DNA from 4 places in the Erwinia sp. TECH1 genome. Region 3 is predicted to be linked to each of the others. Evidence: predicted binding sites of a transcription regulator. Region 3 holds the regulator's gene; each other region holds the start of a gene.

Region 1 (7,386 bases), 1.1 Mb from region 3:
GCGCGGCTTGGCGACACGGCCGACGCCTATCAGCTGGGCGATATCGAAGCGCTGCCTTTTACCGATGCCGCCTTCGACGTGTGCTGGAGCAACCTTGCCGTGCAATGGTGCAGCGACTTACGGCTGGCGCTGGCCGAAATGCGCCGCGTGACCCGGCCTGGCGGCCAGGTGCTGTTTTCAACGCTGGCCGCCGGCTCGCTGAACGAGCTTAACCAGGCCTGGCAGGCGCTGGATCTGCCCGCGCCCGTTAACCGTTTTCTGAGCGAGGCGCAAATAGCGGAAGCGGGAAGCTCGCTCGGGCTTCGGCTAATCACGCAGACGCAGACGCTGGCTTTCCCGGACGTGCTCGGCGCGCTGCGTTCGCTGAAGGGCATCGGCGCCACGCATCTGCATCAGGGCCGCCGTGACGGCCTGCTGAGCCGTCATCATCTGAGTCAGCTGGCGCAGAGCTGGCCGCGCGACGAGCGCGGTTTCCTGCTCAGCTATCATCTGCTGTATGGAGTGATTGATTGTGAGTAGCTGGTTTATTACCGGAACGGATACGGAAGTAGGGAAAACGGTCGCCAGTACCGCGCTGTTGCAGGCTGCCCGCGCCGCCGGATTGCGCAGCGTAGGCTATAAGCCCGTTGCTTCCGGCTGTGAAATGACGGCGGAAGGTATCCGCAACAGCGACGCGCTGGCTTTACAGCGCAACAGCGTGCTGACGCTGCCTTATGAGCAGATCAATCCGCTGGCCTTTCTGGAGCCGACGTCTCCGCATATCGTCAGCGCGGAAGAGGGCAGGCCCATTGAGTTTACTCAGCTTTCGGCTGGCCTGGCGGCATTGCGCGAGCAGGCGGAGTGGGTGCTGACCGAAGGCGCGGGCGGCTGGTTTACGCCGCTTTCAGCCACGACGACCTTCGCGGAGTGGGTGACGCTGGAACAGCTGCCCGTGGTGCTGGTGGTCGGCGTCAAGCTGGGCTGCATCAATCACGCCATGCTGACGGCGCAGGCCGTCACGGCCAGCGGTCTGCGTCTGGCTGGCTGGATAGCCAATACGGTGCAGCCGCCGGGCAGGCGTCATGCGGAATACATGGCGACGCTGCAACAGCGGCTGCCCGCGCCGCTGCTGGGTGAAATCCCTTATCTCACCGACAGCGCCGATTTTGACCGGCTTGGTCACTACGTGCGCCTGCCGGAATAAGGCGATGCCCTCTGGCAGCGCGCCGGAGGGCATGACTAAACGGTAAGCCAGGTGTTGACTATTCTCTCATCCAGCTGCGCCACGCTGCCGTGGGCCACGTTGCGCCCACGATGCAGCAGCAGGAAATAGTCCGCCACCTTACGGATAAAAGAGATCCGCTGCTCAAGCAGCAGAATGGTCAAGCCGAAATCGTGATTCAATCGATGGATCAAATTCCCCATCTCCTCTTCCAGCCAGGGCGACATGCCCTCCGTCGGCTCGTCCAGGATCAGCAGCTTCGGCTGGAGCACCAGCGCTCTGGCCAGCGCCAGCTGCTGCTGCTGATCGAGCGGCAGTTCGCCGCTGCGCCGGTGACGAAGCGAATAAAGCGCGGGAAAAAGATCGAAAACCATCGGCGGAATGGCCGGATGGCGCTGTTGTCCTGCGCCCGCCAGCAGCGCTATCTGCAAGTTCTCCTCGACGCTGAGCTGCGAGAAAATATGCCGCCCCTGAGGCACATAGCCGATGCCGAGCGCCGCGCGTTTTTCTACCGGCTGCTGCAGCAGATTTTGCGGCGGCAGATTGCCTTCCTGCCACATAATGGTGCCGCTGTTAATCGGCAGGTGGCCCATAATGCAGTTGACCAGCGTGGTTTTCCCCATTCCCGGCCTTCCCAGCACGCCCGTACAGGTGCCCGGCGGCAGTTCCAGATCCACATCCCATAAAATATGATCCTGCCCGTAAAACTGATTTATCGCATGTAAGCTCAGCATCTGACACTCTCCTCCAGACAGTTTTCGAGCGCGCCTTCGTAGCGTGACGAAGGATTGACCATGGACGCAGCGTCCATGGCTTGGGCTTCTCGCTCTGGTATGTTGAAAGCGTGAGGCGGTCAACAGGAACTGCAATTCGCAGGCCAGGTTTTAAAATGCAGAAAAAAACGACCGGCAAATCAGGAAAGCAGGGCGGGTAATTGGTCAGAAAAGGTTAACAATTGCCGACGGAAATTTCCGACTGCACTTTGATGGTGCCCTAAACCCAACATTTATGGTGCAGGCGCCTGCCTGTAAGGCAGATCGGCCGCCCGACCCGCTGAAAAAAAAGCCTTAATGGGGATAGCCCTGAAGGCAGAAGTATGCTTCAGGTCGGACAAGACCGCGCAGGACAGGTAAAAAATTTAAGGAAAAAATTTTTTTTGCGTACGCGCTCACAGGACGCTGCATTTTATACACAGCAGACGGGTTGGGCGTTGAAATCAGTTATCCACCATTCCTGTGGATAACCATGTGTATGAATGACTGAAAACCTGTAAAAGGCGAGAGCCGGCGCGGCTTAAGCTTGAGTTGGTGCTAAACTCGGCTGAAATAACATTGCATTAAATTTCAAGGCGTTAGTGAAAATCAAGCGGGGAAGGATCGCAGCATATTTTGCCCGCGCCATTTTGTCAGGATGTCTTGACAAATGTTAAAGTTTCAGTCCGGCTGGGGATAACCTCTTCACTTTCTTGCCGCTTAAGCATCCGTTCAACGCTGTTGGCCCACACGCGCGCTGCCTTCCCTTTGTTCTAATCGATAACTGGAGATATATCCAGTATTTTTTGCTGGCAAAATCGTCATAGCAGAGTAAAATTACCACCCTGTCCGCGCTTTTCATCATCAGGTAGCCATGCAATGAGCAAAGTCTTTAAACTTAATTCCGCCTTTCAACCTTCCGGCGATCAGCCTGAAGCCATTCGCCGCCTTGAAGAAGGGCTGCAGGATGGACTGGCGCATCAGACGCTGCTCGGCGTAACGGGGTCGGGCAAAACGTTTACCGTTGCCAACGTCATCGCCGATCTCAATCGGCCTACGATGGTGCTGGCGCCGAATAAAACCTTAGCGGCGCAACTTTACGGGGAGATGAAGGAATTCTTTCCGGAAAACGCCGTGGAGTATTTCGTCTCCTACTACGACTACTATCAGCCGGAAGCCTACGTGCCCAGTTCGGATACCTTTATCGAAAAGGACGCCTCCGTTAACGAGCATATTGAACAGATGCGTCTGTCGGCGACCAAAGCGCTGCTGGAGCGTCGGGATGTCATCGTGGTGGCGTCGGTGTCGGCGATTTACGGCCTGGGCGATCCGGATTCCTATCTGAAAATGATGCTGCATTTGACGCGCGGTATGGTTATCGATCAGCGCGCCATTCTGCGGCGTCTGGCGGAGCTGCAATACAGCCGCAACGACCAGGCTTTTCAGCGCGGGACTTTCCGCGTACGCGGCGAAGTGATCGATATCTTCCCGGCGGAATCGGACGACTATGCGCTGCGCGTCGAGCTGTTTGACGAAGAGGTCGAACGGCTGTCGATTTTCGACCCGCTGACGGGCCAGATCACCTCGGTGATCCCGCGCTATACCATCTATCCAAAGACGCACTACGTGACGCCGCGCGAGCGCATCATACAGGCGATGGAAGACATTAAAGTCGAGCTGGCCGATCGCCGTAAAACGCTGCTGGCGAACAATAAGCTGCTGGAAGAACAGCGTATTTCCCAGCGCACGCAGTTCGATTTAGAAATGATGAACGAGCTGGGCTACTGCTCGGGCATTGAGAACTACTCGCGCTACCTTTCCGGCCGTGGGCCTGGCGAGGCGCCGCCGACACTGTTTGACTATCTGCCGGCGGATGGCCTGTTGGTGATTGACGAATCGCACGTCACCATCCCGCAGATCGGCGGCATGTATCGCGGCGACCGGGCGCGTAAAGAAACGCTGGTGGAGTACGGCTTCCGCCTGCCGTCGGCGCTGGATAACCGTCCGATGAAGTTTGAAGAGTTCGAGGCGCTGGCGCCGCAGACCATCTATGTTTCCGCCACGCCAGGCAAGTACGAGCTGGAAAAATCGGGCGGCGAAGTGGTGGATCAGGTGGTGCGTCCGACCGGCCTGTTGGATCCGCTGATCGAAGTGCGGCCGGTCGCTACTCAGGTTGACGATCTGCTGTCGGAAATCCGCAAGCGCGTGGCAATCGACGAGCGCGTGCTGGTGACGGTGCTGACCAAGCGTATGGCGGAAGATTTAACGGAATACCTGACCGAGCACGGCGAGCGGGTGCGCTATCTGCACTCGGATATCGACACCGTAGAGCGTGTGGAGATCATTCGCGACCTTCGCCTCGGCAAGTTTGACGTGCTGGTCGGCATCAACCTGCTGCGTGAGGGTCTGGATATGCCGGAAGTTTCGCTGGTGGCGATCCTGGATGCCGACAAAGAGGGCTTCCTGCGTTCCGAACGCTCGCTGATCCAGACTATCGGTCGCGCCGCGCGTAACGTTAACGGCAAGGCTATTCTCTACGGCGATAAAATTACGCCGTCGATGGAAAGGGCGATTGGCGAAACTGAACGTCGCCGCGAGAAGCAGGAGATCTACAACAAGGAAAAAGGCATTGTGCCGCAGGCGCTCAACAAGAAGATCGCCGACATTCTGGAGCTGGGCCAGGGCATCAACAAAAATAAACCGAAACGCCTTAAATCGCCTCGCGATGTGGTGGAGGGCGATGCGGCGGTGGTCGATTTATCGCCAAAAGGGTTGCAGAAGCGTATCCGCGAGCTGGAAACGAAAATGCAGGAGCACGCCAAAAACCTGGAGTTCGAAGAGGCCGCCAACGTACGCGATCAGCTGCATCAGGTACGCGAGCTGTTTATTGCCGCTTCCTGAGACGCGGCACCAGGCCGTCGCCGTCTCGTCCTGGGAGCAAGGGTTTCGGCGCGCTAGCCCAGTCGCTGGATCGCTTGCTCCAGCGCGCTGTGCAGCAGCTGGCGGTCGTGGCGGTATTTGATATCCGCCGCCTCCAGCGGCTCCTGCACGATCAGGCGTTCGCTGACGCCCGTAGTATCCACATGCGGGCCGACCACGACGGCATCAATCACCTTCCTGCCGATATATTTTTCCATGACGGTCAGCTTATCCGCCAGCGTCAGCTGTGCCGCCGCCGGGCTAAGCTCTTTGCCCAGATTACCGATAAACACCATCGGCGCGGGCGTGCGTCTGAGCGCCTGCGCCATATCCGGCAGCAGCAGCACCGGCATCAGGCTGGTATAGAAACTGCCTGGCCCAATCAGGATCAGGTCGGCCTCGTGGATTGCCTCAACCGCTTCTTTGGTCGCGTTGGCTCTGGCCGAAAGCAGCAGCTCGCGCGGCGGCATGGCAAGCTTGTCGATCGCCGTTTCGCCGTAAACCTGCTGACCCCGATCGTCAAGGGCTATCAGGTCGACCGGCTGTTCGGACATGGGGATCAGAAAAGCATCCACCTTCAGCAAACTGCGGATCAGATTGATCGCCTCGATCGGCCGCACGCTCAGGTGATCCAGCGCTTTCAGCATCAGATTACCCAGGTTATGTCCGGCCAGCTCGCCCTGGCCACCGAAGCGATACTCGAACATGGCGGAGGCCACGCTGGGTTCGGTAATCAGCTGGTTCAGGCAGTTGCGCATATCACCCCAGGCGATGCCGCCTTCCGCATGACGAATACGTCCCGTGGAGCCGCCGTTATCGGTGGTCGTGACAATGCCGGTCAGGCGTGAGCCGAGCGACGACAGCGCGGATAAAACACGGCCCAGGCCATGCCCGCCGCCAAGCGCCACGACGCGATCGAGATCGGCCAGAGTACGGTTACGCATAAAATTCCTTCAATATGTTAACAGTGCAGCCAGCCTGTCAGTGGTTTTTGCCTTATTTTACGCTAAGGTGCCGTAAAACGGCGGTAAAAAAACGTTATATATCAAAATACATAGCGAAATTCCTTACTGGCAACCGCGCTTCGTTAGCAGTAGACTTTTACTACCATGGCTTACCATACCGGTAAGTCACACTTAGCCCTGGCGCCTAAGTCTTCGGATAGGGTGCTTTGGCCGCAACTTTACGTTGCCAGGGTGCAGAAAGAAATGCCTGCATCTCCCGATATTTGGAAAGGTGTTCTGGTGTCACAATTTACTGATAATTTCGACCGCAGCTTTTACTATCTGCGCCTGTCGATCACGGACGTTTGTAATTTCCGCTGTACCTATTGCCTGCCGGATGGCTACAAGCCGCAGGGCGTCACCAACAAAAGCTTCCTCTCGCTGGATGAAATCCGGCGCGTCACCCGTGCCTTTGCGGCGGCGGGCACGGAAAAGGTGCGCCTGACGGGCGGTGAACCTTCGCTGCGTCGCGATTTTACCGACATTATCGCCGCGGTGCGCGAAAACAGCGCTATTCGTCAGCTGGCGGTCACCACTAACGGCTACCGGCTGGCGCGTGACGTGGCGTCCTGGCGTGAAGCGGGGCTGACGGCGCTGAACGTCAGCATCGACAGCCTTGATGCCCGTCAGTTTCACGCTATCACCGGTCAGGACAAATTCCATCAGGTCATGGCGGGTATTGACGCGGCCTTTGACGCAGGCTTCAGCAAGGTCAAAGTCAACACCGTGCTGATGCGCGACGTTAACCATCACAGCCTGCAAACCTTCCTTGACTGGATCCGCGACCGGCCAATCCAGCTACGCTTTATTGAGCTGATGGAAACCGGCGAAGGCGGCGATCTGTTCCGTAATCACCACGTATCAGGCGAGGTGATCCGCGACCAGCTGCTCCAGCAGGGCTGGGTTCGCCAGCTACGCGGGCGCAGCGACGGCCCGGCGCAGGTGTTCTGCCATCCGGACTATGCCGGTGAAATCGGCCTGATCATGCCCTACGAGAAAAATTTCTGCGCCAGCTGTAACCGCCTGCGCGTGTCGGCCGTCGGCAAGCTGCACCTCTGTCTGTTTGGCGATGGTGGCGTGTCGCTGCGCGATCTGCTGCAAAGCGACGATCAGCAGGCAGAGTTGCAGGCGCGCATTGCCGCCAGCCTGAAAACCAAAAAGCAGACGCATTTTCTGCATCAGGGCAACACCGGCATCACGCAGAATCTCTCTTTTATCGGCGGCTAACGCATGGAGTCTACAATGGCAAAATCGACGGCGGAATTTATCCCGCTTAACGTGGCGGTGTTGACCGTCTCCGACAGCCGCGACGCGGCGGAAGATACCTCGGGCGACTATCTGCGTGAAGCGCTGGCGGAAGCCGGGCATCAGGTGCTGGATCACGCGCTGGTGAAAGACAACCGCTACCGCATTCGCGCCGTGGTCTCCAGCTGGATCGCCAGCGCGGATGTCCAGGTGGTGATCGTGAACGGCGGGACGGGCTTTAACAGCAAAAACAGCACGCCGGAAG
Region 2 (7,386 bases), 720 kb from region 3:
TTCCTGCGGCAACGGCGGTTCACACTGCGACGCCATGCACTTCGCCGAGGAGCTGACCGGCCGCTATCGCGACAACCGTCCCGGCTATCCGGCAATCGCTATCTCCGACGTCAGCCATATCTCCTGCGTGGGCAACGATTTTGGTTACGATCATATCTTCTCACGCTATGTTGAGGCCGTGGGCCGCGCGGGCGACGTGCTGCTGGGCATTTCGACTTCCGGCAACTCTGCTAATGTGATTAAAGCGGTAGAGGCGGCGCGCGCGCAGGGAATGAAAGTGATTACCCTGACCGGCAAGGACGGCGGCAAAATGGCCGGAACGGCCGATGTGGAAATCCGCGTGCCGCACTTTGGCTACGCCGATCGCATTCAGGAAATTCATATCAAAGTTATTCATATCCTGATCCTGCTGATTGAAAAAGAGATGGCGAAGTAACTGACGCGAGGAACGGCTATGTGCGAACTGCTCGGGATGAGCGCGAATGTCCCTACGGACATCTGTTTCAGCTTTACCGGGCTTGTGCAGCGCGGCGGAAAAACCGGCCCGCATAAGGATGGTTGGGGCATCACCTTTTACGAAGGGAAAGGCTGCCGGACGTTTAAAGATCCGCAGCCCAGCTTTAATTCGCCGATAGCGCGCCTGGTGCAGGATTATCCGATAAAATCCTGCTCGGTGGTGGCGCATATTCGTCAGGCGAACCGTGGCGAGGTGTCGCTGGAAAACACCCATCCTTTTACCCGCGAGCTGTGGGGACGCAACTGGACCTACGCGCATAACGGCCAGCTGAAAGGCTATCGCGGGCTGGAAACCGGCCCTTTTCGCCCGATAGGCGAGACGGACAGCGAGCAGGCGTTCTGCTGGCTGCTGCATAAGCTGACCACGCGCTACCCGCGCACGCCGGGCAACTGGCCGGCGGTGTTTCGCTATATTGCGGAGCTGGCGACGGAACTGCGGGAAAAGGGCGTATTTAATATGCTGCTGTCGGATGGCCGCTATCTGATGGCGTTCTGCTCGACCAATCTGTTCTGGATCACGCGTCGCGCGCCGTTCGGTAAAGCGACGCTGCTGGATCAGGACGTGGAGATAGATTTTCAGAAGCAGACCACGCCGGATGACGTGGTCACGGTGATCGCCACTCAGCCCTTAACGGGCAACGAAACCTGGCACAAAATTGCGCCAGGCGACTGGGCGTTATTTTGCCTCGGAGAGCGCCAGCGCTGACTGGCTGGTGGCATCGTTCAGCAACGGGCTGTTCAGCACGTACTTGCCGCCGCTGACGCCCATTGCCGGCGGCTGGCGGTTTTTCACAAACTCGGCGTAGCCGGGCTGGAGCTGCTGCCAGAAGCTGAAATAAACCGAATAGCGATGGCGCTGCAGGTTGCTGTCGGTCATGCGGAATGGATAAATGCTGACGGCCACGCGCGGCTGGCCGTTGCGCAGCGCCGCTTCCACATAGCGATAGATATCGTCGATATTGGCATCCGTCATGGCATAGCAGCCCACGGAAACGCAGTTCCCGTGGATCATCAGGTATTTCCCTTCATAACCCTGCTGGCGGTCATATTCGTTCGGAAAACCCGTATTAATAGCGCGATAAAAGCGGCTGTCCGGCTTCAGCTGGGAAAGCCCCACGCTATAAAACCCTTCCGGACTTTTAAAATCGCCCTGGCGACGTTTAGGGCCTAACCCGCCGGAGAAATTACAGATACGGTAGCTGTCGAGCAGCCGATATTCGGTGCCGATTTTGCCATACAGCTCAAGCGTGCGTTCTTCTTTAAAGATCTGAATATAAACAGGTGTGCCGAGTAACTGCTTCTTTAACTCTTTGCTTACCGGCGCCAGAGGAGCGATCGGTGCGACCGGCGCGCTGGCGAAAACAACGGCTGGCAGAAAAAACATCGCAAACAGCAGTGCGATTTTGCCCATTCTGGTTCCCTTGATAGTAGGGTTGATACGCCGTCCGAAGACGTGGTTGACTCGCAGTTTCGGAAATATCCGTAAAAGCTGCGTCACATTAGCATTGTCTATTTTTTTATCAAGAGAGCCGCGTAGAAAAAACCGAGAAAAGTTGCGCCAGGCCGCTGCCGCTGCGCTTCGGCCGCCCGTTAACCTGTTGAAAACGCGCTCGCTGCCTGTATACTTATCCAGTGCTGGCGGAGGGGCGAATGCGCAAGATTATACATGTAGATATGGACTGCTTTTATGCGGCGGTGGAGATGCGCGACGATCCCAGCCTGCGCAATATCCCTATCGCTATTGGCGGCAGCCAGCACAAGCGCGGCGTGATCAGCACCGCTAACTATCCCGCCAGGAAGTTTGGCGTGCACAGCGCGATGGCGACCGCGACGGCCCTTAAGCTTTGCCCGCATCTGAAAGTGATCCCCGGCCGTTTTGACGCTTATAAAGAAGCCAGCGCGCATATTCGGGAAATTTTCTCGCGCTATACCTCGCTTATTGAACCGCTGTCGCTGGACGAGGCCTACCTGGACGTTACCGACAGCCCGCACTGCCACGGATCCGCCACGCTGATGGCGCGGGAGATCCGGCAGACCATCGCCCGCGAACTGGATCTCACCGCGTCGGCCGGGGTGGCGCCGATTAAATTCGTCGCAAAAATCGCTTCGGATATGAATAAGCCGGACGGCCAGTTTGTGATCACGCCGCAGGAACTCCCGCAGTTTCTGCTGACGCTGCCGCTGGCAAAAATACCCGGCGTCGGCAAGGTCACCGCGAAAAAGCTGGAGGAGCTGGGGCTGCACACCTGCGCCGACGTGCAGAAAACGGATCTGGCCGCGCTACTAAAGCGCTTCGGCAAGTTTGGCCGCGTGCTGTGGGAGCGCTGTAACGGCATCGACGAGCGCGAGGTGGTAACGGATCGCCTGCGTAAATCGCTGGGCGTGGAGCGCACGCTGTCGGCGGATATTCATGAATGGGAAGCGTGCCTGGAAATCATCGATTTTCTCTATGCGGAGCTGGAACGGCGGCTAAAGGTGATTAAGCCCGATCTGCTGATCGCCAGGCAGGGCGTAAAGCTGAAGTTTGACGATTTCCAGCAGACGACTCAGGAGCACGTCTGGCCAGTGCTGAATAAAGAAGACCTGATCGACGTGGCGAAAAAAACCTGGGAAGAGCGGCGGGCAGGGCGCGGCGTGCGTCTGGTCGGGCTGCACGTAACCTTGCTGAATCCGCAATTGGAAAGACAATTACTGCTGGGGATTTAATGCCGCGTACGTTGCCCTGAGCGAGATTGCGAGCGGGAGAGAAAACGGGCGAAGCGTGGTGCTTCGCCCGTCCTGTTTTATTTAGCCGGGATCGCCTTCAACAGCGCGGTCAGCAGCTGCCAGTAAAGGCCGACGCTGCCGATATGCACCTGCTCATCCGGCGAGTGTGGGCCGGTGATGGTGGGGCCAATAGAAACCATATCCATATCCGGGTACGGCTTTTTAAACAGGCCGCACTCCAGACCCGCGTGGATCACCTGGATATTCGGCGCTTTGTTAAACAGCTTTTTGTAGGTTTCTTCCACCAGCGCCATCACCGGCGAAGAGGCATCGGGCTGCCACCCTGGATAGCTGCCTTTCGCCACGGTTTTCGCACCCGCCAGATCGCCCAGCGCCGTCAGCGTTTCCACCAGGTAATCTTTGCCGCTGTCGATCAGCGAGCGCACCAGGCAGTTGATACGTGCTTCGTCATCCTTAATCGACACCACGCCAACGTTCAGCGAGGTTTCCACCACGCCTTTCATCACGTCGGAGTTGCGGATCACGCCGTTTGGCGTGCTGTTCAGCAGCGCAATAAAGGCGTCGCGGCTGATGGTGGAGAGCGCCTGGTCGTTAGCGGCGATATTTTCCACCACGATATTGATGTTTTTCTCTTTCAGACCCAGCTCGTTGCGCAGGGTTTCCAGATAGTGCAGCGCCATGCCTTTTAGCTGGTCGAGCTTGTCGGCCGGAACAGCCAGCGTCGCCATCGCCTCACGCGGGATAGCGTTACGCAGCGTGCCGCCGGTGAAATCCACCAGGCGCAGATCCAGCGCTTTGGCGTGTGCGAACAGGAAACGGGCCAGCAGTTTGTTGGCGTTGCCCAGGCCCAGATGAATATCCGCACCGGAGTGGCCGCCCTTCAGGCCTTTCAGGATCAGCTGGATATGCTCGTAACCGGCCGGCACCGCTTCGCGGCTCAGCGGCAGCGTGGTGGTAAAATCAATGCCGCCCGCGCAGCCCATATAGATCTCGCCTTCCTCTTCCGAGTCGGTATTGATCAGGATATCCGCCTGCAGCCAGCCCGGTTGCAGACCGAAAGCGCCGACCATGCCGGTCTCTTCGGTCATGGTCAGCAGCACTTCCAGCGGGCCGTGCTCGACGGTTTTATCCGCCAGCACCGCCAGCGCGGACGCCATGCCGATGCCGTTATCGGCGCCCAGCGTGGTACCGCGCGCCTTGACCCATTCGCCATCAACCCATGGCTGAATTGGATCTTTGGTGAAATCGTGGGTGGTGTCGTTGTTTTTCTGCGGCACCATATCCAGATGCGCCTGCAGCGCGACCGGCTTGAGGTGCTCCAGCCCTTTCGTGGCCGGCTTGCGGATCAGAATATTGCCCACTTCGTCGCGAAAGGTGACAAAACCCTGCTCGCCAGCCCAGCTCAGCACATAGTTAGCCAACTCTTCCTCATGATAAGAAGGATGCGGGATTGAACAGATTTTGGCGAAGATATCCCACAGCGGCTGTGGTGACAGTTGAGAAAGTTCGGACACGTTAAATCTCCTGTGTCGACATCCCCGGCCAGCGGCGCGGGAGTGAGCATTTGTGATAGGGTTGGTCAGTATCTGACGCAGCAAACCCAAAGAATATCATTGTTTCCAGAGGCATGCTTAGTTCGCTTCGGCAAAAAAGCACCTTCCGGGCTATCCTGTGCTGGTTTTTAGCGGCTCAGATCTCTATAATTCCGCGCAACCCATCCCATTGTACATTTTTAAGCCGTTATTATCGGCCGGGACTCCTTTTATGAGTGAAAAATACGTCGTCACCTGGGACATGCTGCAAATCCATGCCCGTAAACTGGCCCAGCGCCTGCTTCCTGTCGAACAGTGGAAAGGCATTATTGCAGTCAGCCGCGGTGGCCTGGTGCCCGCTTCGCTGCTGGCTCGCGAACTCTGCATCCGCTATGTCGATACCGTGTGCATCTCCAGCTACGATCACGACAACCAGCGTGAAATGCACGTGCTGAAGCGCGCGGAAGGCGACGGCGAAGGCTTTATCGTAATTGACGATCTGGTCGATACCGGCGGCACCGCTCAGGCGATCCGCGATATGTATCCAAAAGCGCGTTTCGTGACTATTTTCGCCAAACCGGCCGGTCGTCCGCTGGTGGACGACTATGTCGTGGATATTCCACAGAATACCTGGATTGAACAGCCGTGGGATATGGGCGTGGTGTATATCCCGCCAATCGTAAAAGGTTGATTTAGCTCAATCAAAACGCCCGGTTCCGCCGGGCGTTGCGCGTTTTACGGTTCGCGTCAGCCGCCAGGCTGCTATAGACTAAGACGATTCTCCGTATGTCGAAGGATCGTACTATGTCGCCTAAAAATCTCAGCGAAGAACTCTTTAAACCCCGCTTTAAGCATCCTGAAACCTCCTCCCTGATCCGGCGCCTGCATCATCACAAGCCGCTGCCGCTGCATTCCGCGCTGGAAGGCGACAGCCATGCAGGCTGGTATCGGATGGTTAATCGTCTGCTCTGGACGTGGCGGGGACTGTCGCCGCTGGAGATTGGCGAAGTGCTGGCCAGGATAGCCAGCAGCCGCGCCGACCACACTGATGAACAGCTGCTGGATACGGTGATTGGCTATCGCGGCGGCAACTGGATCTACGAATGGTCGCAGCAGGCCGCGCGCTGGCAGGATAAAGCCGCCTCGGCGGCTACCGATGCCGAAGCGGGCCAGTGCTGGCTGCACGCTGCTAACCTGTACGGCGTAGCGGGCTATCCGCATCTGAAAGGCGATGAGCTGGCCGATCAGGCGCAGCAGCTGGCGAATCGTGCCTATGAAGAGGCCACCTCAAGACTGCCGGGCGAGCTGAAAGAGCTGGAGTTCACCATTCCCGGCGGCAGTTCCATTTTTGGCTTTTTGCATATGCCGGAAAAAGCCCGCGCGCCTTATCCTACGGTGCTGCTGTGCAGCAGCCTGGATTCACTGCAAACCGATCACTATCGCCTTTTCCACGACTACCTTGCGCCGCGTGGCATCGCAATGCTGACCATCGACATGCCTTCGGTCGGCTTCTCTGCAAAATGGAAGCTGACGCAGGATTCCAGTTTTCTGCACCAGCAGGTGTTAAAACAGCTGGAAAACGTTGCCTGGGTCGATCATACCCGCGTGGCCGCTTTCGGCTATCGCTTTGGCGGCAACATTGCCGTGCGGCTGGCCTGGCTGGAAGCGCCTCGACTGCGCGCCGTGGCCTGTCTGGGGCCGGTGGTACACAGCCTGCTGTGCGATAGCGCGTTGCAGGACAGCATTCCCGAAATGTATATGGACGTGTTGGCCAGCCGGCTGGGCATGGCATCGGCCGCCGATTCCGCGCTGCGGGTCGAGCTGAGCCGCTACTCGCTGAAAACCCAGGGGCTGCTGGGCCGCCGCTGCCCAACGCCGATGCTGTCCGCTTACTGGCCGAACGATCCTTTCAGCCCGGCGGAGGAATCAAAGCTGATCGTGAATTCCTCGCTCGACGGTAAGCTGATGCCAATCGCACTTTCGCCTGTATTGAGCAACTTTGATAAAGCATTACGTGATATTGTTGACTGGTTAGCTAAACGATTAACACGCTGAGTGGCTAAATATTAACGCTTAGCGAAAACTAACGGGCTCAACAAAGGAGTTTTAACAATGGCGTTACCGAGTGGGCATCCCAAAAGCCGCTTAATGAAGCGTTTCGGCACATTAGGACCTTATATCCGCGAGGCCAAATGTGTGGATGAGCGCTTCTTCTTCGACTGTCTGGCCGTTTGCGTCAATGTGAAACCTGCGCCGGAACTGCGTGAGTTCTGGGGCTGGTGGATGGAGCTGGAAGCACAGGAAGATCACTTCACCTATGAGTATCACTTCGGCCTGTTCGATAAAGAGGGCAACTGGAAGCCTTCGGCAATTAAAGGAAAGGAAAACAACGAACGCCTGGAAGAGACGCTGCGTAATTTCCACGTGCGCCTGAAAGCGCTGCTGGAAGAGCTGGAGCTGGGTCTGAAACCCGCTGCGGATTTCGCTGACGAGCCGGTAAAGCTGACCGCATAAAAAAACGCAGGGCGGCGCTTAATTGTTCCCTGCGCTTTTGTCTGCGCACCCATAAAAAAAGGCTGGCGATTGCCAGCCTTTGCTTACAGACACATAA
Region 3 (7,386 bases):
GCGCTCGTAGTCCAGCGGCGGGATCTCGCGGTTCTCTTTCGGGCTGAGGCCGGAAAGCCAGGCTTTACGCGCATGGATAATAAACATGTCGCAGCCGCCCTGTTCCGATACCTGACGGATAAAATCGCAGAGAAACTCATAGCTGTCCTGCTCATCAATGCCGATACGGGTTTTTACCGTGACCGGAATCGACACGCGATCGCGCATGGCCTTCACCGCGTCCGCCACCAGCGCGGCTTCTCCCATCAGGCAGGCGCCGAAGCGTCCGTTCTGCACGCGGTCGGAAGGACAACCGACGTTCAGGTTGATCTCGTTATAGCCGCGAGCCTGCGCCAGTTCGGCACATTGCGCCAGCGCAAGCGGATCGCTACCGCCAAGCTGCAGGGCGACCGGCTGCTCCTGCTGGTTCCAGGCCAGATAGTCGCCTTTGCCATGAATAATGGCGCCGGTGGTCACCATCTCAGTGTAAAGCAGCGCCTGACGGCTCAGCTGACGGTGAAAGTAGCGGCAGTGGCGGTCGGTCCAGTCCAGCATTGGCGCAACGGAAAAACGGTGGGCAGGTAAATTTTGGGTCATAAAGCGCAAAGACTCTGATTAACAAATGACGATAATGTGCGCAATGATAGCATGACTGCCCGCAATCGCTAAACGGGCTGTAAGGGCGCACGGTGATGCGCCCCTGAGAGAAATCAGAACGTGAAGTTAAGCTGGGCTACCGCGCCCCAGGTATTGTCATTGCCCCGCATTCCGGCCAGGTCCAGATGCACCTTGTTAAACGGCGACACGCCAAAACCGGCGGTGACCACGTTGGTATCGTTAGACTTCATATCCGCACGATAACCTGCACGCAGCTGTAGCCAGTCCAGTACGCGATACTCCGCGCCCACGCCTGCATACTGGCTGTCTTCCACCGTTTTAAACCGTTTGGTCGGCGTGGCGTCCACATCCAGCGCCGCCGTCAGCCGCTCGGTATGATAAGAGACGCCAGGCGTCACTACCGGGCGGATCTGGTAAGTATCCTTGTAGCCGTTCACTTCGCGGGTATCGATATCGCGGGCAATCAGGTTCTGCGCGCTGACGCCCAGCGTCCAGTTATCGTTCAGATCGGTCGCCGCACCGGCATCCATGTTGAAACCGGTATTGGAATTTTTATAGCGCCCTTTGGTGAAATCCGACTTGTCGTAGTTATAAACGGAGGCGCTATAGTTATAGAGATAAGTCTTCTGGATCTTCGGCGTGATGCCAAACGAAACCGGATGACCGGCAATATTGAACTCATGCGCCACGGCAACGCCGTAGTCATAAACTATGGCGCCGCGTCCCAGCGCTGACGAGGTCAGCGAGTCCTGCGCGCCCGGCCGTGGAAAATCGGTGCCGTCGGCAATGCGCTGCAAATAGTCGATATCGCCCTGGCTGACGTTCGCCGTCACGTGCGCCGTACCGTAAGCTTTCGCCACAAAGGCAAAAGGCAGCACTTCGTTCGGCACGGTCACCGCCACGGCCGCGCCTGCCGTAGCCCAGGCTTTGTTGCCCTTGATGCCGCGCAGCTGGCTCGCCAGATCGCCGGCCGCCGCCCGCACGCGTGGATAATTCAGGCTGATGGGATCCTGCTCGGCAATGTCCTGATAGCGGTCAACGCTGTCGCTCAGGTCATCCACTTTATCGATGAGCTTGTGCTTATCCGTCAGCTGCGCGCCAGCGGCCGGAAGAATAATACTGACATCGTCTTCCGGCTGGGCTTTCGTCATCAGCGCCGGGTTAGCCAGCACCGCCGTGCCATAGGTTGAAGAGGCTACGCCCGTGCCACCCATCGCATCGTTGCGAGCGTCGTAGTAGTTGCCAGCGGCCAGAGCGCTTAGCGGAGCCAGAAACAGCACGGGAAATACAACCGGTCGGGTGAATCTGTTCAGCTTAAATTTTTTGACCATTTACTTCTAACCCTTCAACAAAGGAGACAGCGCCTGAAGCGCGACAAGTGTGATTGTCCGTATAATGGGCCGAACGGTGCTAAGTCATTAGCCTGAACTAAGTCAAATTACCGGGGCTTTTCTGCTCATTGCACGGCTTTTAATCTGCTAGCTGGCTTGAAAATAAGCCGTGTTTTCAACGTCTGCTGTGGAAAGGTTTACAAATATTTAAGTAAATGTAGCCAAAACATTTCAGAGTGCAACCGTTATTGACGGTCTTCTTTAGTAATGAATGGTACAACGCAGTTGATGACAAAGGTGAGCTTCCGCTCTTCGGATTTGACTGAAATTTTTTGCGGGCATAGCGATGAAGGGAGACGCTCAGGCGGGAAGCCGGAAGCGCGGCGTTTTTATCGGCGCTGTGATAATATAACGTGCTAAGCCAGCCTGGGGAGATCTATGAACATTAACAGTCCTGAAAATATTCTGTCGCAGGCGGAAGCTATCTGTCAGCAGCGCAACGTCAGGCTGACGCCTCAGCGTCTGGAGGTGCTGCGGCTGATGAGCCAGCACCACGGCGCGATCAGCGCGTACGACCTGCTGGATCTGCTGCGCGCCAGCGAACCGCAGGCCAAACCGCCCACTATCTATCGGGCATTGGACTTTCTGCTGGAGCAGGGATTCGTGCATCGCGTGGAGTCCACCAACAGCTATGTCGTCTGCCATCATTTCGAAGAGCCTGCGCATACCTCGGCGATGCTGATCTGCGACCGCTGCGGCGGCGTAGCGGAGCAACATGCGGAAGGCGTGCAGGATATTCTGAAGTCCTTGTCGCGGGCAGCGGGCTTTGCGCTGACCAACAGCGTGATTGAAGCGCACGGATTGTGCCAAAGCTGCGTTGAGGTGGAAGCCTGCCAGCATCAGGATGCGTGCCAGCACGATCATACGCTTGGGACAAAAAAGCGCGGTCGTTGAAACGGTCAACCATCAGAATAATTTAAGCGGCGGGATCGCGCCAGACAAAACAACAAGGGCAGCGCCAGAAGCGCTGCCCTTGCTTTAGAAGGCTATCCGGAGAATCGGCCCTGGCAGTGCCAGTCAGCCTTTCCGGAGGCTATCTTATCAGAAACGATGGTTATTGCTGGTTTCCCAGTCGCCCAGCTCTTTCTCAGCCTGGTCTTTGGTGTAGCCATAACGTTCCTGAATTTTACCGACCAGCTGATCGCGTTTACCTTCTACGACGGTCATGTCGTCATCGGTTAGCTTGCCCCATTTTTCTTTAAATTTACCTTTTAACTGTTTCCAGTTACCGCCGGCTTCGTCTTTATTCATCTTGTTTCTCCTTAACCTTAGGTGATAACAGCTTATCGTTACAGCAAAACCGCTGACAGCAACATAAAACGCTGCCCAAATGCTTAACGTACAGATAATTGTAGTAGAAGATGGCAGGTTTGCACGGCGAGGCGGCGTATTTTTCTAAAAAAAAGCGAAGCGGCACGGGCCGGGCAGCAAAAATCGCGCGGGCTCGGATACTTAAGAAGCGGGAGAACAGAAGCGCTGAGGCGATTTTTCCAGTTCGATCGGCGGGGTTCGGGAAAAGACGGATGCAAACAGAGAGTAACTGCCCATACGGAATGCCAACACACAATAAACGCCAATGCGGAATACCAACAGGCAGTAAATATCAGCGTGGGATACGAAAAGACAATAAACGCTAAATACGAACAGGAGCGGGCATCGATATATGTCGGACAGAACTACGATGGCTTGCGCTCCACAGGAGACATTCAGGCACGGTCAGACAATATGCCAGGCGCAGACAACAACCGAAGGCACGGTCAGACAATATGGCAGGGGCAGACAGCAGAAGGATTCAGACAATATGAGAGGTGCGAAATAAAAGCCGTAGGCGATACGCCCGCCGGTAGAAGCAAGCCTCTGCGTCATCGCAACGACGCAGAGGCGGCACGGCGTCTGGCTATTACAGCCAGCTACCGTTGCGGATCACGCCGACGGCAAGCCCTTCGATAGAGAAGGTATGCTCACGCAGATCCACCACAATCGGCTGGAACTCGCTGTTTTCCGGCAGCAGCTGCACAATGTTGCCCTGCTTTTTCAGGCGCTTGACGGTGACTTCATCATCAATACGCGCTACCACGACCTGGCCATTGCGCACGTCCTGGGTTTTATGAACCGCCAGCAGGTCGCCATCCATAATGCCGATATCCTTCATCGACATGCCGCTAACGCGCAGCAGGAAATCCGCGCCCGGCTTAAACAGATCGGGATCGACCTGGTAATGGCCTTCGATATGCTGTTCCGCCAGCAGCGGTTCGCCTGCCGCCACGCGGCCAATCAGCGGCAGGCCATCGACTTCTTCCATCATCAGGCGGATACCGCGTGATGCGCCGGAAACGATCTCGATAACGCCTTTACGCGCCAGCGCCTTCAGGTGTTCTTCAGCCGCATTCGGGGAGCGGAAGCCGAGCTGAGCGGCAATCTCTGCCCGCGTCGGCGGCATGCCGGTCTGGTTAATATGCTGGCGAATCAGGTCATAGACCTGCTGCTGCCTTGCCGTTAGTGCTTTCATCCCGCCCCCTGGTTGTTTATACAGTCGACTGTGAGTATATACAGGTATTTCGTCAATGAAAACCTCAAGCCGGATAAAAAACCATGGTGATAGCTATTTAGCCCGGCGGCTGGTGAGAAAGCAGAATCGACAGCCAGACAAAAACCGCTAACAGAATAGCTAACAGCACGGCAGCTGAGCCCATATCTTTGGCGCGCCCGGAAAGCTCGTGGAACTCATTGCCCAGCCTGTCGACCACGGCTTCTATCGCGCTGTTGAGGATTTCCACAATCACCACCAGCGCGACGGAGCCAATCAGCATGACTCTGGCCAAAGGCGTCACGTCCAGCCAGCAGGCGATAATAATCGCCACTACCGCCGCAACCACTTCCTGGCGGAAAGCCGCCTCGTGTTGCCAGGCCGCCCGTAATCCTTTCCAGGAATACCCCGCAGCTTTAATGATCCGCGTTAAACCCGAGGCGTTATTTGCCATAATCAGGGAACCCTTTGTTCTGTTTAGCGTCAATGTCAGGGTAGCGCACATTTTGCAACACCACAGATCTCATGCAAGGATTCTGGTATGCTTGCGGCGCTTTGCTAACAAGAGGCTTTATGTTGTCTATGTCAGGTTGGCGTAACTTATATTACAAATTATTGAATTTACCGGTAAAAATGCTGGTAAAAAGTAAAGCGATCCCTGCCGAGCCGGTCGTTGAGCTGGGGCTGGATACGTCGCGTCCTATTATGTATGTGCTGCCATACGATTCAAAGGCCGATTTGCTGGCGCTGCGTGAGCAGTGTCGCAAAGAGGATCTGCCCGATCCTTTAGACCCGCTGGAGATCGACGGCACGCTGCTGCCCCGCTACGTCTTTATTCATGATGGCCCGCGCGTATTTCCTTATTACGCGGCCAATCCGGAATCCGTAAAGACGTTTCACGACTATCTGGATCTCCATCGCAGCAACCCGCTGCTGGACGTGCAGATGGTGCCCGTCTCGATTATGTTTGGTCGGGCGCCGGGGCGTGAAGTTCAGGGCGAAAGCCAGCCGCATCTGCGCGTGCTGAACGGCATTCAGAAATTTATCGCCGTCCTGTGGCTGGGCCGCGACAGCTTTGTGCGTTTCTCGCCGATGGTGTCGCTGCGCCGTATGGCAACCGAGCACGGCACCGATAAAACCATCGCCCAGAAGCTGGCGCGCGTGGCCAGAATGCACTTTGCCCGTCAGCGCCTTGCCGCAGTCGGCCCGCGTCTGCCTGTGCGTCAGGATCTGTTCAACAAGCTCTTACAGTCCAAGGCTATCGCCAAGGCCGTAGAGGACGAAGCGCGCAGTAAGAAAATCTCCCATGAGAAGGCGCAGCAGAACGCCATTGAGCTGATGGAAGAAGTTGCCGCGGATTTCTCCTACGAGGCAATCCGTCTGACCGACAGGATCATGGGCTGGACGTGGAGCAAGCTCTATCAGGGCATCAACGTCAACGGCGGCGAGCGCGTGCGTCAGCTGGCGCAGGACGGCCATGAAATCGTTTACGTGCCGTGCCACCGCAGCCATATGGATTACCTGCTGCTCTCCTACGTGCTTTATCACCAGGGCCTGGTGCCGCCGCATATCGCTGCGGGCATCAACCTGAACTTCTGGCCGGCCGGCCCGATTTTCCGTCGCCTGGGCGCGTTCTTTATTCGCCGCACGTTTAAGGGCAACAAGCTCTACTCCACCGTTTTCCGCGAATACCTGGGCGAGCTGTTCACCCGTGGCTATTCCGTGGAGTACTTTGTGGAAGGCGGCCGTTCCCGTACCGGACGCCTGCTCGATCCGAAAACCGGCACGCTGTCGATGACCATTCAGGCGATGCTGCGCGGCGGCAACCGCCCGATTACGCTGGTGCCGATTTACATCGGCTACGAGCACGTCATGGAAGTTGGCACCTATGCCAAAGAGCTGCGCGGCGCGACCAAAGAAAAAGAAGGCTTTATGCAGATGGTGCGCGGGCTGCGCAAGCTGCGCAATCTGGGCCAGGGCTACGTCAACTTCGGTGAACCGCTGCCGCTGGTGGCTTACCTGAACAAGCACGTGCCGGAATGGCGCGACGCTATCGATCCGATCGAATCCCAGCGTCCGGCCTGGCTGACGCCAGCGGTCAACGATATCGCCCAGCGCGTCATGGTGCGGATCAATAACGCGGGCGCGGCCAACGCCATGAACCTGTGCGTTACCGCGCTGCTGGCTTCCCGTCAGCGTTCGCTAACCCGTGAGCAGCTGGTGGAACAGCTGGACTGCTATATTCAGCTGCTGCGCAACGTGCCTTATTCGCCGGACGCCACCGTGCCGGACATGACGCCGGAAGCGCTCCTGGATCATGCGCTCAGCATGAACAAGTTCGAGATCGAGCAGGATAATATCGGCGAGATCATCGTGCTGCCGCGCGAGCAGGCGGTGCTGATGACCTATTACCGCAACAACGTTCACCACATGCTGGTGATGCCGTCGGTGATTGCGGTAATTTTGATGCAGCATCAGGAGCTGACGCGCGCCGAGCTGCTGCGCCAGGTCAGCGTGATCTATCCTATGCTGAAAAGCGAGCTGTTCCTGCACTGGGAAAAAGACGAGCTGCCGGGCGTGCTGGATCCGCTTGTCAGCGAAATGGCGCGTCAGGGTTTGTTGACCGCCGACGAGCAGACGCAAACGCTACGACTCAGCCCTGCCCGTTTCCATACGCTACAGCTGCTGGCGGCCGGTGTGCGGGAGACGCTACAGCGCTACGCCATCACCTTTTCTATCCTCAGCGCCAATCCGTCGATCAACCGCGGTACGCTGGAGAAAGAGAGCCGCACCATGGCGCAGCGCCTGTCGGTGCTGCACGGCATCAACGCGCCGGAATTCTTCGATAAGGCGGTGTTCTCGACGTTGGTG
Region 4 (7,386 bases), 2.4 Mb from region 3:
AGCGCCTTTTCAAAAGAGATCTGATGCGCAACTTCGCGGGTCATCAGAAAGCCTAACGCATCCTTAACGCCCGGATCGTCCGTTACGTTAATCAGGCGCTCATAGAGGATTTTAGCGCGCGCTTCGGCGGCGATATTAGAGCGCAGATCGGCTGTAGGTTCGCCGATGGTATCAATATAGGCTGCCGTCCACGGCACGCCGCCGGAGTTGGTCAGCGCCGGGCCGCCGCCGTAAAGAATCGACGTCAGGTGGCTGTCGTTACCATTGCCGGTGATGGAGCGGTACAGCTCGCCCTCTTCTTCCGTGCCTTCGGCCAGCTTGCCTTTGGCGCCTTTGTTCAGCATCCCGACCAGCGAACCGATAATTTCCAGGTGGCTCAGCTCTTCGGTGGCAATATCCATCAGCATATCGCGACGGCCTTCGTCTTCGTCCGACAGGCCCTGGGTAAAGTAGCGGCAGGCCGCGGCCAGCTCGCCCTGTGGCCCGCCGAACTGTTCCAGCAGCAGGTTAGCCAGTCCGGGATTTGGCTCGGCAACGCGAACGGTATACTGCAATTTTTTTACGTGTCTGAACATAGCTCACTCCAGTCAGAAAAGGCTTCCGGCAATCTGCTCTGCGGCAGATCTCTCCGCTCTTTATTGCTGGTTTTCATACCTGAGTTATGGCGGCAGAAATAGATTACATGGGGTATTTCTGCTTGAGGATATTCAACGTCACTATTCAGGTTTAAAAACCTCGTTTAAAGCATAGTTTACTTTTTTCCCCTGCAAGGTATCTGAGCGGAAAGTAAAACGAATAAGATTAGTCCTGGGGCGTTAATTACGACCAGGGAAAAACAGAATTGCGTCCTGCCAGGCTAAATAGCTGTTTTAACCCGCCGTCTTAGCGAAATAATTATCATTAAGATTGCCATGCGAATTACGCAGCGATGATTGCTGCCGTATGGGATTTCTTATTTCGTGTTTGCCGGAATAAAACACCTGAATAATCTGCATTTGTACGAAATAGTTTCCGCGCGGCCTGGTCTGGTTTTTTGTGGTCTATGCTTGCCCTCGGGTTTTCATAGTGAGGAGAAAGCAATGAAGTACAGAAAACTGGGCCATTCCGGCCTGATGGTTTCTGAGCTGACGCTCGGGACGTTAACCTTTAACGGCCAGGCCGGCTTTGAAAAAACCGGCAACGTCGATGTTCGCCAGGCCCGCCGTTTTATTGAGATAGCGCTGGAACGAGGCGTCAATACCGTGGACACGGCCGACCTTTATTCCAAAGGCGGGGCGGAAGAAACGCTGGGCGAGGCGCTGGGTGGCAATCGTCAGCGCGTTATCCTGGCCACGAAAGCCCGCAGCCCGATGAGCGACGATCCTAACGACAGCGGCGCCACACGCTTTCATCTGATTAAGTCCTGCGAGAACAGCTTAAAGCGTCTGAAAACGGATCATATCGATCTCTATCAGATCCATAACTGGGACGGCGTGACGCCGGTGGAAGAGACGCTGCGCGCGCTGGAAGATCTGGTGAAAAGCGGCAAAATCCGCTATTTCGGCACCTCGAACTATACCGGCTGGCAGATGATGAAAACGCTGGGCTGCGCCGAGGTGAATCATCTGCTGAAGCCGGTAAGCCAGCAGATTTACTACACGCCGGAGTCGCGCGAGGCGGAGTTCGAGCTGCTGCCGATGGCGCTGGATCAGAATATCGGCACGCTAATTTGGGGGCCAATGGGCGAAGGTCTGCTGACCGGCACCGTACAGCGCAACGTGAAAACGCCAGCGACCTCCCGTCAGGGCAACGGCTGGCCGGAACCCTACGTGCACGATATGGAGCACGCTTACCGGGTTATCGACGTGCTGACCGAAGTGGGCAAAGAGCATAATGTATCAACCGCGCGGGTCTGCCTGGCCTGGCTGCTGACGCGTCCGGGCATCACGTCGCTGATTGTTGGCAACCGCACCGAACAGCATTTACAGGACAACCTGGCCGCAGCGGAGCTGACGCTGAGCGAAGCGCAGATCAAACGTATTGAGCAGGCGACGCGTCCTGCGCCGCGCTATCCGTACTGGCACCGTTTCACCAGCGGCATGGACAGACTGGATCCTGCGGAAAAAGTTTTTCTGGATGAGTATCAGCAAACGCTGGAAGAACGGAAAGATCTCGACCGTAAATAATCTTTTTGCGGCTAACGAACCCGGCTGACGGGTTCGTTTTCGCGTTTATCGTTGGCCCTTTTATATCTTGTTCACCTGCCTTTATATTCCGCCTTAATCCGTAGCCTCGCCCGTAATAAAAAACAGGCCGCCGCACTTTTGTTATCGCTGTCCGCACAACGCAACGGCGCAATTGGTCTGCGGCTATACTGATAAAAAAACAAAAGGAGAAGGATATGAAACTTGCCGTATTTGATATTGGCGGTACCTCGTTAAAAATGGGCGTTGTAACGGATAAAGGCGACATTCTGGCCAGTGATAAAGCGGATAACGAAGGATCGCGCGAGGCTATTCTGGGCGCTATCCTGGACTGGCTGGAAAAAAAACCCGGCTGCGAAGGCATTGCCGTTAGCGTGCCGGGCTATGTCGATCCGCACAACGGGTTTGTGTCGATGGGCGGCACGGTCAGGGCATTTGATGATTTCCACCTGAGTAAATGGCTGACGGAAAAAACCTCCCTGCCCGCCACCGTGGAAAACGACGCGCACTGCGCCCTGCTGGCCGAACGCTGGCTGGGTAAAGCACGCAATATGTCCGATTTTTTGATGATCACCATCGGCACCGGGCTGGGCGGCGCGGCCTTCTGCAACGACGCGCTGGTACGCGGCAAGCAGGATCGCGCCGGCGAGTTCGGCTGCCTGCTGGTGGCGCGTCCCGCTGGCGGCAGCGTCAGCCACTATACGATGGGCGACAACTGTACGATGACCGCGCTGCGCAAAAGCTATGCGCTGCACAGCGGGCGTGATGTGGACGAGGTCAGCGGCAAAGACGTTTTTTCCGGCTGGGATAATAAAGAGCCGGTCGCCACCAGGCTGGTCACCACCTTTTATCAGGATCTGTGCGCCGGCATTTATAACCTGGCGAACGTATTCGATCCCGAATGCATTTTTCTGGGCGGCGGCATCACCGAGCGCGAGGATTTTCTGGAGGAGGTGAAGTTTCATCTGGCCTGGTTCGGCAAAACCATCCCGGTGGATACGGCCACCTTCGGCAACGATTCCGGGATGTTAGGCGCGGCCTGGCACTTCCTGCAAAGTAACCAGCGCGATACACACGGCTGACAGGCGTATCAACGCGCACGGGCGCCATTGGCAAGGCTAAGCCCAGCAACATCGCTGGCGCGCTTGTCAGGCAATCCACAGGCGCCAACGGCAAGGCTCGCCAACGCTCGTCAAGCAGCTCACGGGCGCCGTCGGCAAGGCTAAGCCCAGCAACATCGCTGGCGCCATTGGCAAGGCTATACCAATAATTCTGTCAGCGCTCGTTGGGCAGCCTGCCGTTATGCTGGCTACGTCAGCCTCGCTAGCGCGCCCGTTGGGTGGTCAGCGCCAGCGACCAGAGATTGCGCTGGCAGCGGGGGCAACTCAGCTGCTGCTGCGCCTGTAGCCGCTGCGTTTCTCCGCAATGGTTGCAGGCGTAGAGGCCATCTGCGGGCACGCAGGTATAATCCTGCCGATGTTGAGGCGGCAGCACGGAAAGGCCCGGCCGCACTTCTTCGCGATCGTAGTAATAGGCGCTGATATCGCCGTCCAGCTCGATCAGCGCCAGCCGGATCTGACCCAGATGCTCCACGCCCTCCTGCCGCAGCTCCATAAAGAATTCGTCCTCAGAAATGTTCAGCCCGTCCAGGCTGTCCAGCACATACAGACCGTCCTGAATCAGTGTGATCACTTCGCCCTCCACCCATCGGGCGACCCGTGAGCTGCGTGCGGTCAGAAAAGTCGTAAAACGATAAAGTACCAGCAGCACCAGGAAAACCATCGCGACCGGCAGCACAGGCACATCATCATAAAAAGTGACGTCTCCTGAGGCCGATCCCAACGTCAGGATAATCACCAGCTCAAACAGCGACAGCTGGCGAATGCCGCGCCTGCCGGAAACTTTCAGAAAGAGAAAAACAACGATGTAGGCGAAGAGTACCCGAACCGCGACCTCGCCTAAAAAAGTAATGGAAAGATCGTTCAAGAAAAAGCGGTGCCAGTCGAAAGAAAACATAAGCGTGCGTGATTATCCCAAAGAAAAAATGATAAGGCGTCAGTGGAAAAGTTGATATTTTATGACATTTTCCTGCGCAGAAAGCCATTATTAAGATGCATAAAACGAGGCTGGTGGCCGTGCATCCACGCTGAATTTTACTTAGCGCAAAAAAGAAATAAGCGGCTCTTATCCTTCTGCCCCGGCACAACTATTATTTCCGCTGCAGTATAAGCTGCTTTATTAACCGGGGACGCACCTTTAAGAAAAAGCGAATAAATTCCTGTTATTACAATCTGTTGCCGGAAAGTTCCGATCAATGCCTTGCCTGCCGCCCGCATTCAGCGATACTGTATATAAACACAGTTAAACCGGAATAAGCATTATGCAGCCGATTTCCCCTGCTGAAATTATGGAAGATCTTTTTTTACCGCTGTTTATTGAGCGCGTACCCTGCGGCTTTCCCAGTCCGGCCCAGGATTATATTGAGGACCGTCTGGATTTGAATAAGCTGGTGCTGCGTCATCCCAGCGCCACCTATTTTATCAAAGTAAGCGGCGACTCGATGATTGAGGCCGGGATCGGCCATGACGATCTGCTGGTGGTGGATCGTTCGCTGACCGCAGAGCATGGCGATATCGTGGTGGCGGCCGTGGCCGGTGAATTTACCGTTAAAGAGCTACGCCTCCGCCCTTTTTTACAGCTGATGCCGCGCAATCGTCACTATTCTCCGATTACGTTTCACGATGCGGAAGAGCTGGAAATTTTTGGCGTGGTCACTTTTATTCTGAAATCCACCAAAAATGTTCGCGCTGGTTGACGTCAACAGCTTTTATACCTCCTGCGAAACGGTGTTCCGTCCCGATTTGCGCGGCAGGCCGGTGGTGGTCGTTTCCAACAACGACGGCTGTATTATTTCCCGATCGGCCGAGGCAAAAGCGCTGGGCATTAAAATGGGCGAACCTTATTTTAAAATTAAACAGGATCTCCAGCGTCAGCAGGTGCAGGTTTTCAGCTCAAACTATGCGCTGTATGCCGATCTCAGCCATCGGGTGATGACCCTGCTTGGCGAGCTGGCGCCTGCGAGCGAAATTTACTCTATTGACGAGGCTTTTCTGGATCTGACCGGCGTCAGCAACTGTCTCTCGCTGGAGGATTTTGGCCGCGACATCCGGCAGCAGGTGCTGAAAGCTACCGGCCTGACGGTCGGCGTCGGCATCGCGCCAACCAAAACGCTGGCCAAGCTTGCTAACTATGCGGCGAAGAAGTGGAGCAAAACCGGCGGCGTGGTCGATCTCTCCGATCCGGCGCGCCAGCGCAGGCTGCTGCCGCTGGTGCCGGTTGAAGAAGTCTGGGGCATTGGCCGTCGCGTCGGCAAGCGTTTGCAGCTGATGGGCATTAAAAACGCGCTGGATCTGGCCGACAGTCCCGTCCCCACCCTCCGCAAGCACTTCAGCGTGGTGATGGAGAGAACGGTGCGCGAGCTGCGCGGCGAATCCTGCCTGGCGTTAGAGGAAATGGCACCCGCTAAACAGCAGATCGTCTGTAGCCGCTCTTTCGGGCACCGCGTCACCGACTATCAGGATATGCATCAGGCGATCTGCGCCTGGGCCGAACGCGCGGCGGAAAAGCTGCGCGGCGAGAAACAGTATTGCCGCTTTATCAGCGTTTTTATCCGCACCAGCCCGCACGACGACAACGGCACCGGCTATAACAACCAGGCCTCCGGCAGGCTGCTGCTGCCCTCGAACGATACGCGCGATATTATTCGGGTGGCGACCGAGGCGCTGGACCGTATCTGGCGCGAAGGCGAACGCTATATCAAAGCGGGCGTGATGCTGAGCGATTTTTACAGCGAAGGCGTGGCGCAGCTGGATCTGTTTGCCGAAACGCAGCCGAAGGCCAACAGCGCGGCGTTAATGACCGCCATTGATACGCTGAACCGCTCCGGCAAAGGGAAAGTCTGGTTTGCCGGCCAGGGCATTGAGAAAAGCTGGTCGATGAAGCGGGAGATGCTCTCTCCCGCCTGGACCACGCGCTACAGCGATTTGCCGACGGCGAAGTAAAACCAGCGACGGGCCAGCCCGGCAAACAGCGCCGACAGCACCAGCAGCGCCAGGCCGAAGGCGAACGGACTCCACCAGCCGGCCGCGTCAAACAGCAGGCCGCCCAGCCCCGCGCCAAGCGTGATCGCCATCTGGATCACCGCCACCATCAGGCCGCCGCCCGCTTCGGCATCGTCGGGCAGCGCGCGGCTTAGCCACAGCCCCCACGCCACCGGCGCAGGCGTCGCTACCAGCCCCCAAAGCGCCAGCAGCACGCCGGTCAGCAGCAGAGAATGCCCCAGCGCGATCAGCAAGGCGGCCAGCAGCGCCATGCCGAGCGGAATGGCGATCAGATAAGCGTAGAGGCGGCGCTCAAGCAGCGTACCGATAAGCCAGGTGCCGATGAGTCCCGCCCCGCCCAGCAACAGCAGCAGCAAAGAGAGCTGGTTGACGTTGGCGCCGGTAACGGTTTCCATAAACGGGCGCAGATAGGTAAAAATGCCAAACTGCCCCATAAACAGAAACATAATGCCCGCCATGCCCAGCGCCACGGGCGGCCGAACAAGCAGGCGCAGCGGGTTGGCGGCTTTGTTGCGGCCGTTGCCGGGCAATGATGGAATGCTGCGCCATTGCCAGATAAAGGCGATAACGGCCAGCGGCACCACCATAAAGAACGCCCCGCGCCAGCCAATATACTGCCCAAGAAAACTGCCCAACGGCGCGGCGACGGTAGCGGCCAGCGCGTTACCGCCGTTGATCAGCGCCAGGCCCTTCGCTACCGCGTGAGCAGGCACAAGGCGCATCACCGTCGCCGTCGACATCGACCAGAAGCCGCCAATGGCGATCCCCAACAGCGCCCTGCCGACCATAAACATCAGGCCATTGGTCGAAAAGGTTACCGTCAGCCCGGAAAGCGCCAGCAGCAGCGTAAAGGCGATCAGCACTTTTTTACGATCGAAACGCCCGGTCAGCGGCGTGTTAAGCAGGCTGGTGAGCACGGCAAAAAAACCGCTGACGGAAATTGCCTGTCCGGCATGGCCCTGACTGATCCCTAACCCCTGCGCGATGGGCGTCAGCAGGCTGACCGGCATAAATTCTGAGGCGATCAGCACCACTACGCCAAGCGCCATCGAAAAGACGGCGCCCCAGGCAGGGTGATGACG

The links. Region 3 encodes LexA, which represses DNA repair genes until DNA is damaged. Its sites were predicted from a motif close to TNCTGTATGTACATACAGNA; they were not measured.
Region 1: the regulator LexA is predicted to act here: its motif matches at 2,736-2,755, upstream of uvrB (excinuclease ABC subunit UvrB).
Region 2: the regulator LexA is predicted to act here: its motif matches at 2,132-2,151, upstream of dinB (DNA polymerase IV).
Region 4: the regulator LexA is predicted to act here: its motif matches at 4,527-4,546, upstream of umuD (translesion error-prone DNA polymerase V autoproteolytic subunit).

What each region holds. Positions count from the first base shown of each region.
Region 1 is NZ_JBSRZK010000001.1:1,595,376-1,602,761, forward strand. It holds gene bioC (malonyl-ACP O-methyltransferase BioC) at 1-519, shown strand, start outside; gene bioD (dethiobiotin synthase) at 512-1,183, shown strand; gene ACVWZ0_RS07510 (ABC transporter ATP-binding protein) at 1,219-1,935, opposite strand; gene uvrB (excinuclease ABC subunit UvrB) at 2,833-4,854, shown strand; gene ACVWZ0_RS07520 (gluconeogenesis factor YvcK family protein) at 4,908-5,816, opposite strand; molybdenum cofactor riboswitch at 5,994-6,127, shown strand; gene moaA (GTP 3',8-cyclase MoaA) at 6,114-7,103, shown strand; gene moaB (molybdenum cofactor biosynthesis protein B) at 7,119-7,386, shown strand, end outside.
Region 2 is NZ_JBSRZK010000001.1:1,214,507-1,221,892, forward strand. It holds gene lpcA (D-sedoheptulose 7-phosphate isomerase) at 1-436, shown strand, start outside; gene ACVWZ0_RS05550 (class II glutamine amidotransferase) at 455-1,222, shown strand; gene dpaA (peptidoglycan meso-diaminopimelic acid protein amidase) at 1,193-1,927, opposite strand; gene dinB (DNA polymerase IV) at 2,167-3,222, shown strand; gene pepD (beta-Ala-His dipeptidase) at 3,300-4,757, opposite strand; gene gpt (xanthine phosphoribosyltransferase) at 5,008-5,466, shown strand; gene frsA (esterase FrsA) at 5,580-6,830, shown strand; gene crl (sigma factor-binding protein Crl) at 6,888-7,289, shown strand.
Region 3 is NZ_JBSRZK010000001.1:496,998-504,383, reverse strand. It holds gene dusA (tRNA dihydrouridine(20/20a) synthase DusA) at 1-576, opposite strand, end outside; gene ACVWZ0_RS02205 (conjugal transfer protein TraF) at 690-1,928, opposite strand; gene zur (zinc uptake transcriptional repressor Zur) at 2,367-2,882, shown strand; gene ACVWZ0_RS02195 (CsbD family protein) at 3,030-3,239, opposite strand; gene lexA (transcriptional repressor LexA) at 3,889-4,497, opposite strand; gene ACVWZ0_RS02185 (diacylglycerol kinase) at 4,595-4,969, opposite strand; gene plsB (glycerol-3-phosphate 1-O-acyltransferase PlsB) at 5,098-7,386, shown strand, end outside.
Region 4 is NZ_JBSRZK010000001.1:2,867,990-2,875,375, forward strand. It holds gene ACVWZ0_RS13550 (manganese catalase family protein) at 1-575, opposite strand, end outside; gene ACVWZ0_RS13555 (aldo/keto reductase) at 1,080-2,165, shown strand; gene ACVWZ0_RS13560 (ROK family protein) at 2,381-3,265, shown strand; gene ACVWZ0_RS13565 (DUF421 domain-containing protein) at 3,507-4,199, opposite strand; gene umuD (translesion error-prone DNA polymerase V autoproteolytic subunit) at 4,564-4,998, shown strand; gene umuC (translesion error-prone DNA polymerase V subunit UmuC) at 4,982-6,244, shown strand; gene ACVWZ0_RS13580 (MFS transporter) at 6,217-7,386, opposite strand, start outside.